Regions from separate parts of the Mesorhizobium sp. WSM2240 genome, predicted to be linked through region 1. Evidence: predicted binding sites of a transcription regulator. Region 1 holds the regulator's gene; the other holds the start of a gene.
What was found. The regulator PhoB, encoded in region 1, activates phosphate uptake and scavenging genes when phosphate is short. The targets are predictions, from matches to a motif close to TGTCATNNANCTGTCAT.
Positions count from the first base shown of each region.

Region 2: a site for PhoB is predicted at 3,940-3,956, ahead of ABVK50_RS11260 (UDP-2,3-diacylglucosamine diphosphatase). Genes of this name have one in related genera too.

Region 1 covers NZ_CP159253.1:4,579,690-4,586,216, forward strand. The annotation lists gene ABVK50_RS22655 (sugar ABC transporter permease) at 1-704, opposite strand, end outside; gene xylF (D-xylose ABC transporter substrate-binding protein) at 814-1,857, opposite strand; gene ABVK50_RS22665 (hypothetical protein) at 1,888-2,058, shown strand; gene ABVK50_RS22670 (ROK family protein) at 2,036-3,277, shown strand; gene phoB (phosphate regulon transcriptional regulator PhoB) at 3,284-3,973, opposite strand; gene phoU (phosphate signaling complex protein PhoU) at 3,998-4,705, opposite strand; gene pstB (phosphate ABC transporter ATP-binding protein PstB) at 4,728-5,543, opposite strand; gene pstA (phosphate ABC transporter permease PstA) at 5,581-6,527, opposite strand, start outside.
Region 2 covers NZ_CP159253.1:2,335,799-2,342,325, reverse strand. The annotation lists gene ABVK50_RS11275 (ABC transporter permease) at 1-700, opposite strand, end outside; gene dgcA (N-acetyl-D-Glu racemase DgcA) at 777-1,760, shown strand; gene ABVK50_RS11265 (MFS transporter) at 1,731-2,945, opposite strand; gene ABVK50_RS11260 (UDP-2,3-diacylglucosamine diphosphatase) at 3,070-3,894, opposite strand; gene ABVK50_RS11255 (SDR family oxidoreductase) at 4,020-4,799, shown strand; gene ABVK50_RS11250 (NADP-dependent malic enzyme) at 4,910-6,527, shown strand, end outside.

The DNA of each region.
Region 1 (6,527 bases):
GCCCAGACCGGACGCAGCGGAAAGCGGAAGCGCTTGCGCCGCGAACGGGCGACGAGGAGCAGGAGCACGAAAGCGATGCAGGCAACAATGCCGACCGCCCAACTCGCGGTAGCGCCGATCGATCCCTGCGGCCCGCCGCCGATCAGCCTGAACGTCGCGTCCATCGGCGCTACCGTGCGGCCGCTGGTGACCCACCAGGCCGCGCCGCGCCACACGAGAAGCCCGCCCAGCGTGACGATGAAGGCGGGAATGCCAAGATAGGCGATCAGGAAGCCCTGGAACCCGCCAATGGCGAGGCCGACCAGCAGGCCCGAGATGAGCGCCAGGATCCAGATGGACGGGCTGCCAAGCGGAATTCCCATGACCTGCGGCAGGAGTTCGGCCTGGACCACGCCCATGATCATGCCGATCAGCCCCAGCGCCGAGCCGATCGACAGGTCGATGTTGCGGGTGACGATCACCAGCACCATGCCGGTGGCCATGACCGCGATGGACGAGGACTGGACCGACAGGTTCCACAGATTGCGCGGCGTCAGGAACAGACCGCCCGAGAGGAAATGGAAGCCGACCCAGATGATCAGCAACGCGCCGATCATGCCGAGCATGCGCGTGTCGAGTTCGGTCGCCCTGAGGAAGCGGGCAACAGGCCCAATCTCGGACGCGCGGGCGCGGTCCGCCTGCGCAGTCGAGGTCACCTCGGTCATGACATTCCTCCCGCCGGCATGCCGTCTCGCGCGGATCACCGGACAATTTTCAGCTTAACGAAACGCCGCGGTTTTCGTCAAACCGCGGCGTCGACTTGTTTCTCGAAGCTCAGTCGCAGGCCGGCACTGTACCGGCGCCGACACCCTGGCAGACCACTTCCTTGGTGACCCACCCCGCGTCGATGACGACGTTCAGGTTGTCCTTGGTGATGGCGACGGGCGCCAGGAACACCGAGTTCATCTCGACGCCGGCGGGGCCGCCGCTGAACTTGACGACATTCGGGATCGCATCCATGGCCGTGCCATCGGCGAGCTGCGAAGCGATTTCAGCCGCGGCCTTGCCGAGTTCGCGCGAGTCCTTCCAGACCGAGACGGTCTGCGTGCCGAGCGCGATGCGGTTCAGCGCGGCATGGTCGCCGTCCTGCCCCGAAACCGGAACCGTGCCTGCCAGGCCCTGCGCCGAAAGCGCGGCGATTGCGCCGCCGGCCGTGCCGTCATTGGAGGCGACGACCGCGTCGACCTCGTTGTTGTTGGCGGTCAGGAACTGCTCCATATTCTTCTGCGCGTTGGCGGGCAGCCAGCCATCGGTATAGGCCTCGCCAACATTCTTGATCTTGCCGGCATCGATTGCTTCCTTGAGCACTTCCATCTGGCCGTCGAACAGGAAATCGGCGTTCGGGTCGGAGGCCGAACCCTTGATGAAGACGTAGTTGCCTTCCGGCTGCACCTTGAACACTTCCCTGGCCTGCAGGCGGCCGACTTCCTTGTTGTCGAAGGTCAGATAGAAAGCGTCCTTGTTTTCGATCAGGCGGTCGTAGCCGACCACCGGAATGCCCTCGGCGACAGCCTTCTCGACGGCAGGGGCAATCGCGCTCGAATCCTGCGCCAGGATGATCAGCGCGTTGGCGCCCTGGCTGATCAGGCTTTCCACGTCGGTTAGCTGCTTGCTCGGATTGGATTGCGCATCGGCCGAAATGTACTTGTCGCCGGCCGCCTCGAGGGCAGCCTTGATCGCAGCCTCGTCCGTCTTCCAGCGCTCTTCCTGGAAATTGGACCAGGATACGCCGATGATCTTGTCCTTCGCCTCGGCCACTGCCGCCAGCGATACGGTCATCGCCACACCCGCCAGAATGGCGGTTGCAAATCTTTTCATGATTTCCTCCCTGCGCGCCCGGAGGCGCAAATGAACTTCGTCCGAAGCCCTTTTTTTCGAGCCTCGAAAAAAAGAATGACGCATGCGGCGACTTCTGTCAATATTCTTGCGGCGCTGTTGACGGCCCCCATGCTGAAAGGGAAGGTCCATCGGGTTGCCGCGGGAGGAATGCTGAAAGATGTCGGTTGGAATTCGCCATGACGATTTGCGCAAGCGCAACCGCGCAATGGTCATCACGGCCGTGCGCCGTGCCTTCCAGCCATCGCGCACCGAGATAGCCCGCGCCACCGGCCTCAGCCACTCCACAATCTCGGCGATCTCATCCGACCTGATCGAGGAAGGGATTCTGGCCGAGACCAAAAGCGGCGAGACGGTTTCGCTGAAGCGCGGACGGCCGCAGGTCGCGCTCGCGCTGAAGCCGGAAGCGGCGGCCGTCGTTACAATCGTCGTGGCGCTGAACTTTCTCTCTGTGGCGGTCGTCGATTATGCCGGGGAGACGGTCACCAGCGAGCAGCGCAAGCTGTCGACACTGACCCTGCCCGAGGAAGAGCTGATAGGCGAATGCCTGGCCATGGTGCAGCGGCGGCTGAATGAGGCGGCCGGTAGGCGCATCATGCGTACGGTCCTCGCCGTGCAAGGCACGACCGACGCCGGACGGCGCACAATGCTGTGGTCGCCGATCACGCCGCATGCCGGCATCGCTTTCGCAGACCGTCTCGAAGGCGCGTTCGATATTCCAGTGACCGTAGAGAACGACTGCAATATGATCGCCGAGGCGCTGAAATGGCGCGATCCCGAGCGCTACCGCGACAATTTCATCGCCATACTGCTTTCGCACGGCATTGGCATGGGGCTGGTGCTGAAGGGCGAGCTGTTCACCGGCACGCAATCCTCCGGCGGCGAGTTCGGCCACATGATCCACCGTCCCGACGGCGCGCTTTGCCGGTGCGGGCGTCGCGGCTGCGTCGAGGCCTATGCCGGCAATTACGCGATCTGGCGCGCCGCCCGCCAGTCGAGCGAAGACGAGGAGCCGGTGGCCGACATCAGCGATGCCGATATGAAGGCGCTGGCAGCCGCCGCCCGCGCGAAGGAGGGGTCGGAGCGCGAGGCGTTCCGCAAGGCTGGCGAGGCGATCGGCTTTGGCCTCGGCAGCCTGTTCGCGCTCATCGACCCAGCGCCGGTGGCGGTCGTCGGCATCGGCGCCGCCGCCTTCGACCTGATCGAGCCGCATCTGCGCGAGGCGATCGCCAGGACAGCCGGTGGCCAGCACTCGGGCGCGATCTCCTTCGCGGTGGAACCGGACGAGGTGCCGCTGATCCGCGAAGGCTGCGCCATGCGCGCGCTGACCTTCATCGACCAGGAAATCTTCGCTACCGGTGCGCCGGCCGAGACGTCTGCGAAGGCGCGCGAACTGGCCTAAAGCGCGCTATTCCTCGCGAATGGCGTAGCCGGCGCCGCGAATGGTGCGGATGACATCCGGCATGCGGCCGGTGTTGACCGCCTTGCGCAGCCGCCCGACATGCACGTCGACGGTGCGTTCGTCGATATAGATCGTCTCGCCCCAGACATTGTCGAGCAATTGCCCGCGCGAGAAAACACGGCCCGGATGCCGCATCATGAATTCCAGCAGCCGGAATTCGGTCGGCCCGAGCTTGACCTCGCTCTTCTTGCGGTAGACCCGGTGCGCCTCGCGGTCGAGCACGATATCGCCGACCTTGAGCACGCTGGACAGCACTTCCGGCTTTGCCCGCCGCAGCAGCGCCTTGACGCGCGCCATGAATTCGGGCGTCGAGAACGGCTTGACCAGATAATCGTCGGCGCCGGTGGCGAGGCCCCTGACGCGGTCGCTTTCCTCGCCGCGCGCGGTCAGCATGATTATCGGCAGGCGCTCGGTTTCCGGCCGCATCCTTAGCCGGCGACACAATTCGATGCCCGAAAGCGCCGGCAGCATCCAATCCAGCACCAGCAGGTCGGGCACGTTCTCCTGCAGCCTTATCTCGGCCTCGTCGCCGCGCGCCACGATCTCGACCTGGTAACCTTCGGATTCCAGATTGTAGCGCAGGAGCACGCCCAGCGGCTCCTCGTCTTCCACAACCATGATTTTCGGAGCGATCATCGATGAAATCCCAATGACAATTGCCTATTCGGCCGACACCGTCTGCGTGGTCTCGTCGAACTTCGGCCGGTTGGAAGGCAATTGCGAGCCGGTCATGACGAAATAAGCGTTCTCCGCGATGTTGGTGACGTGGTCGCCGATCCGCTCGAGGTTCTTGGCGCAGAACAGAAGATGCGTGCAGGCGGTAATGTTGCGCGGGTCTTCCATCATATAGGTCAGCAGTTCGCGGAATACCGCCGTGTATTTCACGTCGATCTTCTCGTCGTCTGCGCGTAGCGCCTGCAAAGCCTGCGGTTCGCGAGCGACGTATTTGTCGACCACCGCCTGGACCTGCACGAGCACCAACTGAGCCATGGCGTCGATGCTGTGCGACAAGTCGCGCGGCGTCGCACTCTGGCCGACCGCGCTGACGCGCTTGGCGATGTTCTTGGCGAGATCGCCGATGCGCTCGAGGTCTCCCGCCATACGAATGGCGCCGAGCACCGCGCGCAGATCCTGCGCCATCGGCTGGCGCTTTGCGATCAGCGTGATGGCGCGGTCGTCGAGTTCGCGCTGTCTGGCATCCATGATCGCGTCGTCGGATATGACCCGCTGCGCCAGCGCGTTGTCGGACGCCAGAAGCGCCCGGATAGATGCGCCGACCATCGCGCCGGCAAGATCGCCCATGTCACGGATCAGACGGTCGACATGCCCAAGTTCCTCGTCGAAAGAGGCAACGGTGTGCTCACCCATTCTATGGTCCTCGCCTTGGCACTCAGCCGAACCGGCCGGTGATATAGTCTTGCGTCCGTTTGTCGTCGGGATTCGTGAACATCTTTTCGGTCGCGTCCTCTTCGACGAGATAGCCGAGGTGAAACATCGCGGTGCGCTGCGAGACGCGGGCCGCCTGCTGCATCGAATGGGTGACGATGACGATCGTGTAATTCTCGCGCAATTCGTCGATCAATTCCTCGACCCTGGCCGTGGCGATCGGATCGAGCGCCGAGCACGGCTCGTCCATGAGGATCACCTCGGGCGAAACGGCGATGGCGCGCGCGATGCACAGGCGCTGCTGCTGGCCGCCGGAAAGGCCGGTGCCGGATTCGGAGAGGCGGTCCTTCACTTCGTTGAACAGGCCGGCTTTCTTCAGGCTCGATTCAACGATCCCGTCCAGTTCCGACTTGTTCTTCGCCAGGCCGTGGATGCGCGGTCCGTAGGCGATGTTCTCATAGATCGACTTCGGAAACGGATTGGGCTTCTGGAACACCATGCCGACGCGGGCGCGCAGTTCGACCACGTCGATCTTCGGATCATAGACATCCTCACCGTCGAGCGTGATCTTGCCCGACACCCGTGCGATATCGATGGTGTCGTTCATCCGGTTGAGACAGCGCAGGAAGGTCGACTTGCCGCAGCCGGACGGGCCGATCAGCGCCGTCACCTGGTTCTGGGGAATGTCGAGGCTTACGCCGAAAAGCGCTTGCTTCTCGCCATAATGCACATCGACACCGTCGCCTCTCATTTTCACCGCTGGCGGGGTCGAGCCGGCACGGACCTTCTGCTCGATGGCTGTTTCGGTCATGATGTTCATTCCTTTAGCTCCATTGCCATCGAATTTCTTACCTCTTTTACCAGCGGCGCTGAAAGCGCTGCCTAAGGAATATGGCCATTGCGTTCATCACGAAAAGAAAGCCGAGGAGGACCAGAATTGCCGCGGAAGTGCGCGCTACGAAACCGCGCTCCGGGCTGTCCGCCCAGATGTAGATCTGCGTCGGTAGTGCGGTCGACGCCTCCAGCACGCCGGCCGGCGGGCTGGTGATGAAGGCGTTCATCCCGATCAGCAGCAGCGGCGCGGTTTCGCCGAGCGCCTGCGCCAGGCCAATGATCGTGCCGGTCATGATCGACGGCATCGACAGCGGCAGGATGTGATGGAAGATCATCTCGTGCTTCGACGCGCCGATGCCGAGCGCCGCCTCGCGGATCGACGACGGAACCGAAGTGAGCGCCGCACGCGTCACGATGATGATGGTGGGAAGCGTCATCAGGGCAAGCACCATGCCGCCGACCAGCGGGGCGGAACGCGGCAGCCCGAACCAGCCGAGGAAGACCGCGAGGCCGAGCAGGCCGAACACGACGGAGGGGACCGCCGCAAGGTTGTTGATGTTGATCTCGATGAGGTCGGTGAAGCGGTTTTTCGGGGCAAACTCTTCCAGATAGATCGCCGCCGCTATACCGACCGGGAAGCTGATCACGAAGCACACGAGCAGCAACCAAAACGAGCCTGAGATCGCGCCCGCCAGACCCGCCAGCTCCGGAAAGCGGCTGTCGGCGTTGAGGAAAAGCGCCCAGTTGAAAGGCTGGGTGACCGCGCCCTTCGCCTCGAGCTGGTTGAACAACTCGATCTGTTTGTCGTTCACCCGGCGCTGGTTTTCCGGCAGGTCGGTGTTCACCAGCCCCTTCGCGAGCTGGTCGATCGGATCCGACATCGGCACCATGAAGGTCGCCCGGCCATCGAGGAGCGCCGGATTGGCGATGACCTGATCGCGAATCAGGAAGGGCGCCGACGACGTGAACA
Region 2 (6,527 bases), 2.2 Mb from region 1:
ACACGCCGAGTTCCCGCAGCACCAGTATGCCGACCAGATCGACAACGAAGATGTCGGCGCCGAAATATCGCAATTGCAGGGCGCCTTGCTGCGCGACAATCGCGCCGACGATTGCCGACATCAGCACGACGACGGGAATGGCCCCGACTCCCATCCGGTCGATCTGGTTGAAGATCGCGGCGGGATTAACGCTGTGCCCGCGTCCAAGCTTCATCTGGCCGCCGCGGATCGTTGCGCCGAGAATGGCCATGGAGGCAATGATGTCGTCGCGCCCGGCATAGACCGCGCGGCCTAGCAGTTCCAACGCGTGAATGATGATGTTGGGAGGTCGCGGCGGGGTGACATCGTGCTCCCGTTGAGAAGCGTCGCTCACCGCATCGAGCAGTACGGAACCGGCCTCGCTCTGGCCTTGCAGGCTGGTTTCGATGCCTCGCCCTGCAAGCGAGGTCATCAGCCGATCGATCAGCCAGGCGCCGGCGGTGTCCAGCTTCTCGACTTTCGAGAGGTCGAGAACCATGGAATTATAGCCGGTCCTGCGTTCGATCTTTCGCATCTCGGCGTCGACCCGGGCCACGGTTCGCGTCGTCCACGCCCCCGACAGCGCGCAATGAAGCACGCCGCCTTCCTCCGTCTCCGCGATGCGGGGACGTCCATCGTCGGCCGCCTGGCCGCTTGATTCCCTGATGGCGTTGGTCAACATGCGCCCTGTATTAGCCCGCCAAGCGGGTTCTGTCATTTAGGGTCAAACACTTAGCCCCTATCCGGAGCAGAAATATATGAAGCGTGACCTTTTAGTCGAATCCGAACGCTTTCCGATCGCCGGCACGTTCACCATTTCGCGCGGGTCGAAAACCGAGGCCGAAGTGATCTGCTGCACGATCAGCGATGGCGGATCCTCGGGCCGCGCCGAATGCGTGCCCTACCGGCGCTATGGCGAGACGATGGAAAGCGTGAACGCGGCGATCGAAGCGATGCGCGGCGAAATCATCCGTAGTATGGACCGCGAGGAGCTGCTTCGCGCAATGCCGGCAGGTGCCGCCCGCAACGCGCTCGACTGCGCCCTGTGGGACCTCGAAGCGAAGATGTCGGGCAGGCGTGCATATGCCCAAATCTCGGCGACGGCGCCGCGCCCGGTCGAGACGGCGTTCACCCTCTCGCTCGGCACTCCTGAAACCATGGCCGCGCAAGCCGCCGCCAATGCGACGCGGCCGCTGCTCAAGGTGAAGATCGGCGGCGAGAACGATATCGAACGCATCCGCGCGGTGGCCGGTGCCGCTCCCCGCAGCAGGATCATACTCGACGCCAATGAAGGCTGGACCGACGGGAATGTCGAAGCGAACCTTGCCGCCGCCGCCGAACTCGGCATTGCGCTTGTCGAGCAGCCGCTGCCCGCCGGCCGGGACGAGATCCTGCGCCGCATCGAGCATGCGGTGCCGATCTGTGCGGACGAGAGCATTCACGAGGCCGCCGACCTCGAAGAGCTCGCCGGCCTCTACGACGCGGTGAACATCAAGCTCGACAAGGCGGGCGGACTGACCGCCGCCATACTGCTGCGCAACCGGGCCCGGGAACTCGGCCTGTCCGTTATGGTCGGCTGCATGGTCGGCACGTCGCTGGCCATGGCGCCGGCCGTCCTTCTTGCGCAGGACGCAGATTTCGCCGATCTCGATGGGCCCCTGCTTCTCGCCCGCGATCGCTCGCCGGGGCTGGTCTATGACGGGTCGATGGTTTCACCGCCCGAGCCGGCCCTTTGGGGCTGAACGGGCCGCAAGCGCGATCAATCCAATTCCCGCGAGTGCGAAGACGGCCATGAAGAAGAAGCCGCCGACGCCGAAGGCGGCGTAGAGCGGCCCCGACAGCAGGGTGGCGGCGGCCATGGAGAATCCGTTGGCGAAGAAAGCGATGCCTTGCGCAGCACCGGTGCGTTCCTCCGCGACCGTCTCGGCGATCAGCTTCTGGACCCCGAGCAGGATGAGCCCCGTGGAAACCGCATGCAGCGTCTGGATCGCGAAAAAGCCGACCACGCCAAGACCGAGCGGCCAGATCAGCGGATAGGCGACCCAACGCAGGATAGCGGCCAATCCCGCCGCCGCAAGCAGCGCTGGAACCGAAACCTTGCCGAACACACGCGAGAAGATCAGGAACATGCCGACTTCGGCAACGACCGCCCAAGCCCACAGGAACCCGACCAGCGTTTCGCTGACGCCAATCGATTTCCAGTAGATCGACACGAAGCTGTAGAGGAATCCGTGGCTGGCGTTGATGACGCCTGCCCCAGCCACGAACAGCAGGAAATAGCGGTTGAACAGCTTGGGCGCCGAATCCTGCAGGTCGGCCGCCGACAAGGGCGAAGCGCGGCGCGGCCGGCCCAGTCGGGGCGCAAAGAGCGCCGCTAGAAGCGTTCCGCAAAGCCCGATCGAGATCATCGCCGGGACCGCGTCAGCGCTGGTCATGGCAAGAACAAAACCGCCGCCGAGATTGGCGCAGAGGAAGGCAGCGGAACCCCAGATGCGCATGTTGGCATAGCTGGACCGGAAGCGTCTGACGCCCGACAGCGCCAGCGAATCGGCAAGCGGCGAATGCGGCGTCCACACCACAGTCAGCGCCAGCGAGACGCCGAGCACGACGACATAGGTAGGTTCAAGGAAATAGCCGGCCGAAAGCGCAAGGGCGGCCGCAACCAGCGCGATCAGGACATTGGCGCGATCCTTGGCCTCGTCCGCCAATGCCGTAATGAAGGGTGTGGTGACGACACGCAAAAACATCGGCGCGGACAGAATGATGGCGATCTGTGCGGCGTCGAACCCTTTCGCTTCCAGCCAGAGCGGGAAATATGGGAGATGCACGCCGAGTGGGATGAAGAGCGCGGCGAAAATCAGGCTGATGCGCAGTTCGAAGCGGCGCGGCTTGATCTGTTGCTCTGGGGAAAGCGGCGGAAGAGACATAAGCGCGAAAAGTCCGGCGGGCGCGACTCAGACGAAGGAGCCCCGCCGCATCATGCGCGCATTAGCATGGCCGTCCATGCCGGAAAACCGCTTGGCCCAATCGATTGAACCCGCCGATGGCGGATCAGGCAGCCTTGACGGTCTCGCTGTCGATGACGACCGGCACGAAGCCTTGTTCGGCCACCGCCGGAACATTTGTGCGAATATGCGGCCAGTACAGGATTTCCATCCTGCCGTCGAAATGCTCGACTACTGCAGTGCAGCTTTCTACCCAGTCACCGGTGTTGATGTACTGGACATCGTCGAACTTCTCGATGACGGCGTGATGGATATGACCGCAGATGACGCCGTCGACCTGCGAGCGGCGCGCCTCCTCGGTGAGTACCTCCTGGAACGCGCCGATGAAGTTGACTGCCTTCTTGACCTTTACCTTCGCCCATGACGAGAACGACCAGTAGGGCATGCCGAAGAGCCGTCTGAAACGGGCTATGACCCGGTTGACCATGATCGCCGCGTCATAGGCCTTGTCGCCGAGATAGGCGAGCCAGCGCATATTGTGCACTACCGTGTCGAACTGGTCGCCATGGATGACGAGATATTTCTTGCCGTCGGCGCTCTCGTGTACGGCGCGGTCGGCGACCACGATGCCGCCGAAATGCACACCCTGGAACATGCGCAGGAACTCGTCGTGATTGCCGGCAATATAGGTGATCCGCACGCCCTTGCGTGCCTGTCGCAGCAGTTTCTGGACCACGTCGTTGTGGAGTTGCGGCCAGTGCCATGAGCGGCGCAGCCGCCAGCCGTCAACGATATCGCCGACCAGATAGATGGCCTCGGCCTCGTGATGGCGCAGGAAATCGATCAGGAACTCGGCTTTGGCCGCCTTCGACCCGAGATGGATGTCGGAAATGAAAAGCGTGCGGAAGCTGCGGGGAGTTTCGCCGGGCATCGGATCCAGGACCGTTTGTCTCGGCTTGCCTATGCCGCGATTCATGCAACAGGCGTATGACGGTTGCGATCGGCAAGGCTCACGCGATAGGCTTCCGCCAAACAGCCCAACGAAGGAATCGTCTCATGGATCTCGGCATTCGCGGAAAAAAGGCCATCGTCTGCGCTTCGAGCCGCGGCCTCGGCAAGGGCTGCGCGCTGGCGCTGGCGGAGGCGGGCTGCGATCTCGTGGTCAACGGGCGCGACGCAACGGTTCTGGCCAGAACGGCGGCGGAGATACGCGAGCGGTTCGGTGTGAGCGTGACCGAGATTGCCGGCAATGTGGCGGACCCGGCGGTCCAGAAGGCGCTGCTCGCCGCCTGTCCGGAGCCGGATATTCTCGTCAACAACAATGGCGGTCCGCCTTTCCGCGATTTTCGCGAGCTCGACCGCGAGGCGATCGTCAAAGGCGTGACCAACAACATGATCGCGCCGATCGAACTAATCCAAGCGGTCCTCGACGGCATGGCGGCGCGCGGCTTCGGCCGCATCGTCAACATAACCTCGCTTTCGGTCTATGTGCCTATCCCCGGCCTCGACCTTTCGTCCGGCGCGCGCGCGGGTCTGACCTCGTTCCTGGCTGGCGTCGCGCGAACGGTCGCGGACAAGAACGTCACCATAAACAACATGTTGCCGGGCAAACTTGACACCGACAGGTTGCGCCCCCCGCACGAAGTCGGCACTGTCGAGGAACCTGCCGCTGCGGCCGCCCGCAAGGCCCAGGCCTCTGCCGCCGTTCCGGCCAAGCGCCTCGGCACGCCGGAGGAATTCGGGCAGATCTGCGCGTTCCTGTGCTCTGTCCACGCCGGGTATCTCACCGGCCAGAACATTCCCGTCGATGGTGGGCTTTACGTCAGCGCGTTCTAGGCTTGCCCAAATACGGCGTCTCCGATTTCCGGTGAAGATCGATCGAGAACCTCGAAAATCCGGTCGCACGTGTTAAGGAGGCGAAAGAAGAACAAGCGGGGGAGCACAGAATGGAAACCAGCAAGACCGAAGCCGGACGCTCCGACCTCGAAGACGCCGCACTATATTTCCATAAGCACCCTACCCCCGGCAAACTGGAGATTCAGGCGACCAAGCCGCTGGGAAACCAGCGCGATCTGGCTCTGGCCTATTCGCCAGGCGTCGCCGCTCCCTGCCTCGCGATAAAGGATGACCCGGCAACCGCCGCCGACTACACTGCGCGCGCTAATCTGGTGGCGGTAATCTCCAACGGCTCCGCCGTGCTCGGGCTCGGCAATATCGGGCCGCTGGCGTCCAAGCCTGTGATGGAAGGCAAGGCTGTCCTTTTCAAGAAGTTCGCCGGCATCGACGTCTTCGATATCGAGATCGACGCGCCGGAAATCGAGCGCATGGTTGAGACGGTGGCCGCGCTCGAGCCGACCTTTGGCGGCATCAATCTCGAAGATATCAAGGCGCCGGAATGCTTCGAGGTCGAGGAGCAGCTCAAGGCGCGGATGAAGATCCCGGTCTTCCACGACGACCAGCACGGCACGGCGATCATTGTTGCGGCCGCAGTGCTCAACGGACTGGAATTCGCCGGCAAGAAAATCGAGGACATCAAGATCGTCACCTCGGGCGCGGGAGCGGCTGCGCTCGCCTGCCTCAACCTGCTCGTTTCGCTCGGCGCGAAGGTCGAAAACATCTGGGTGACCGACCGATTCGGCGTTGCTTACAAAGGCCGGCTGGACGAGATGGACCGCTGGAAAGACCCTTACGTGAAGGACACCGAGGCGCGGACGTTGGCCGACGTGATCGGCGGCGCGGACGTGTTTCTCGGTCTGTCGGCGGCAGGCGTGCTGAAGCCCGAACTCTTGAAGCACATGGCGGAAAAGCCGCTGATCCTGGCGCTGGCCAACCCCAATCCCGAGATCATGCCGGATGAGGCCCGCACGGCGCGTCCGGATGCGATGATCTGCACCGGCCGTTCCGATTTTCCCAATCAAGTCAATAACGTACTCTGCTTTCCCTACATATTCCGCGGAGCGCTGGATTGCGGCGCAAGCGCCATCAACGAGCCCATGAAGATGGCGGCTGTGCGCGCCATCGCGGCATTGGCGCGGGAAGAGCCGTCCGATGTCGCGGCCCGCGCCTATTCCGGCGAGACGCCGACCTTCGGCCCGGATTTTCTCATCCCCTCGCCTTTCGACCCGCGCCTCATCCTGCGGATCGCGCCGGCAGTAGCCAAGGCGGCCTGCGAGACCGGCGTCGCCACAAGGCCGATCGCCGATTTCCCCGCCTATGTCGATCGCTTGAACCGCTTCGTCTTCCGCTCCGGCCTGGTGATGAAGCCGGTATTCTCGACGGCCAAGACATCGGCCTCAAAGCGGGTCATCTATGCCGACGGCGAGGACGAGCGGGTGCTTCGAGCCGCGCAGGTGGTGATCGAGGAAGGCATCGCCGAGCCGATCCTGATCGGACGGCCGCATGTCATCGACGTGCGGCTGAAGCGGTATGGGCTACGCATCAGGCCGGGTACCGATTTCGAACTGGTCAACCCGGAGGACGATCCGCGCTACCGCCACTATGTCGACCTTCTGATCGAGCGTACCGGCCGTCGCGGCGTGACACAGGAAGCCGCACGCACCATGG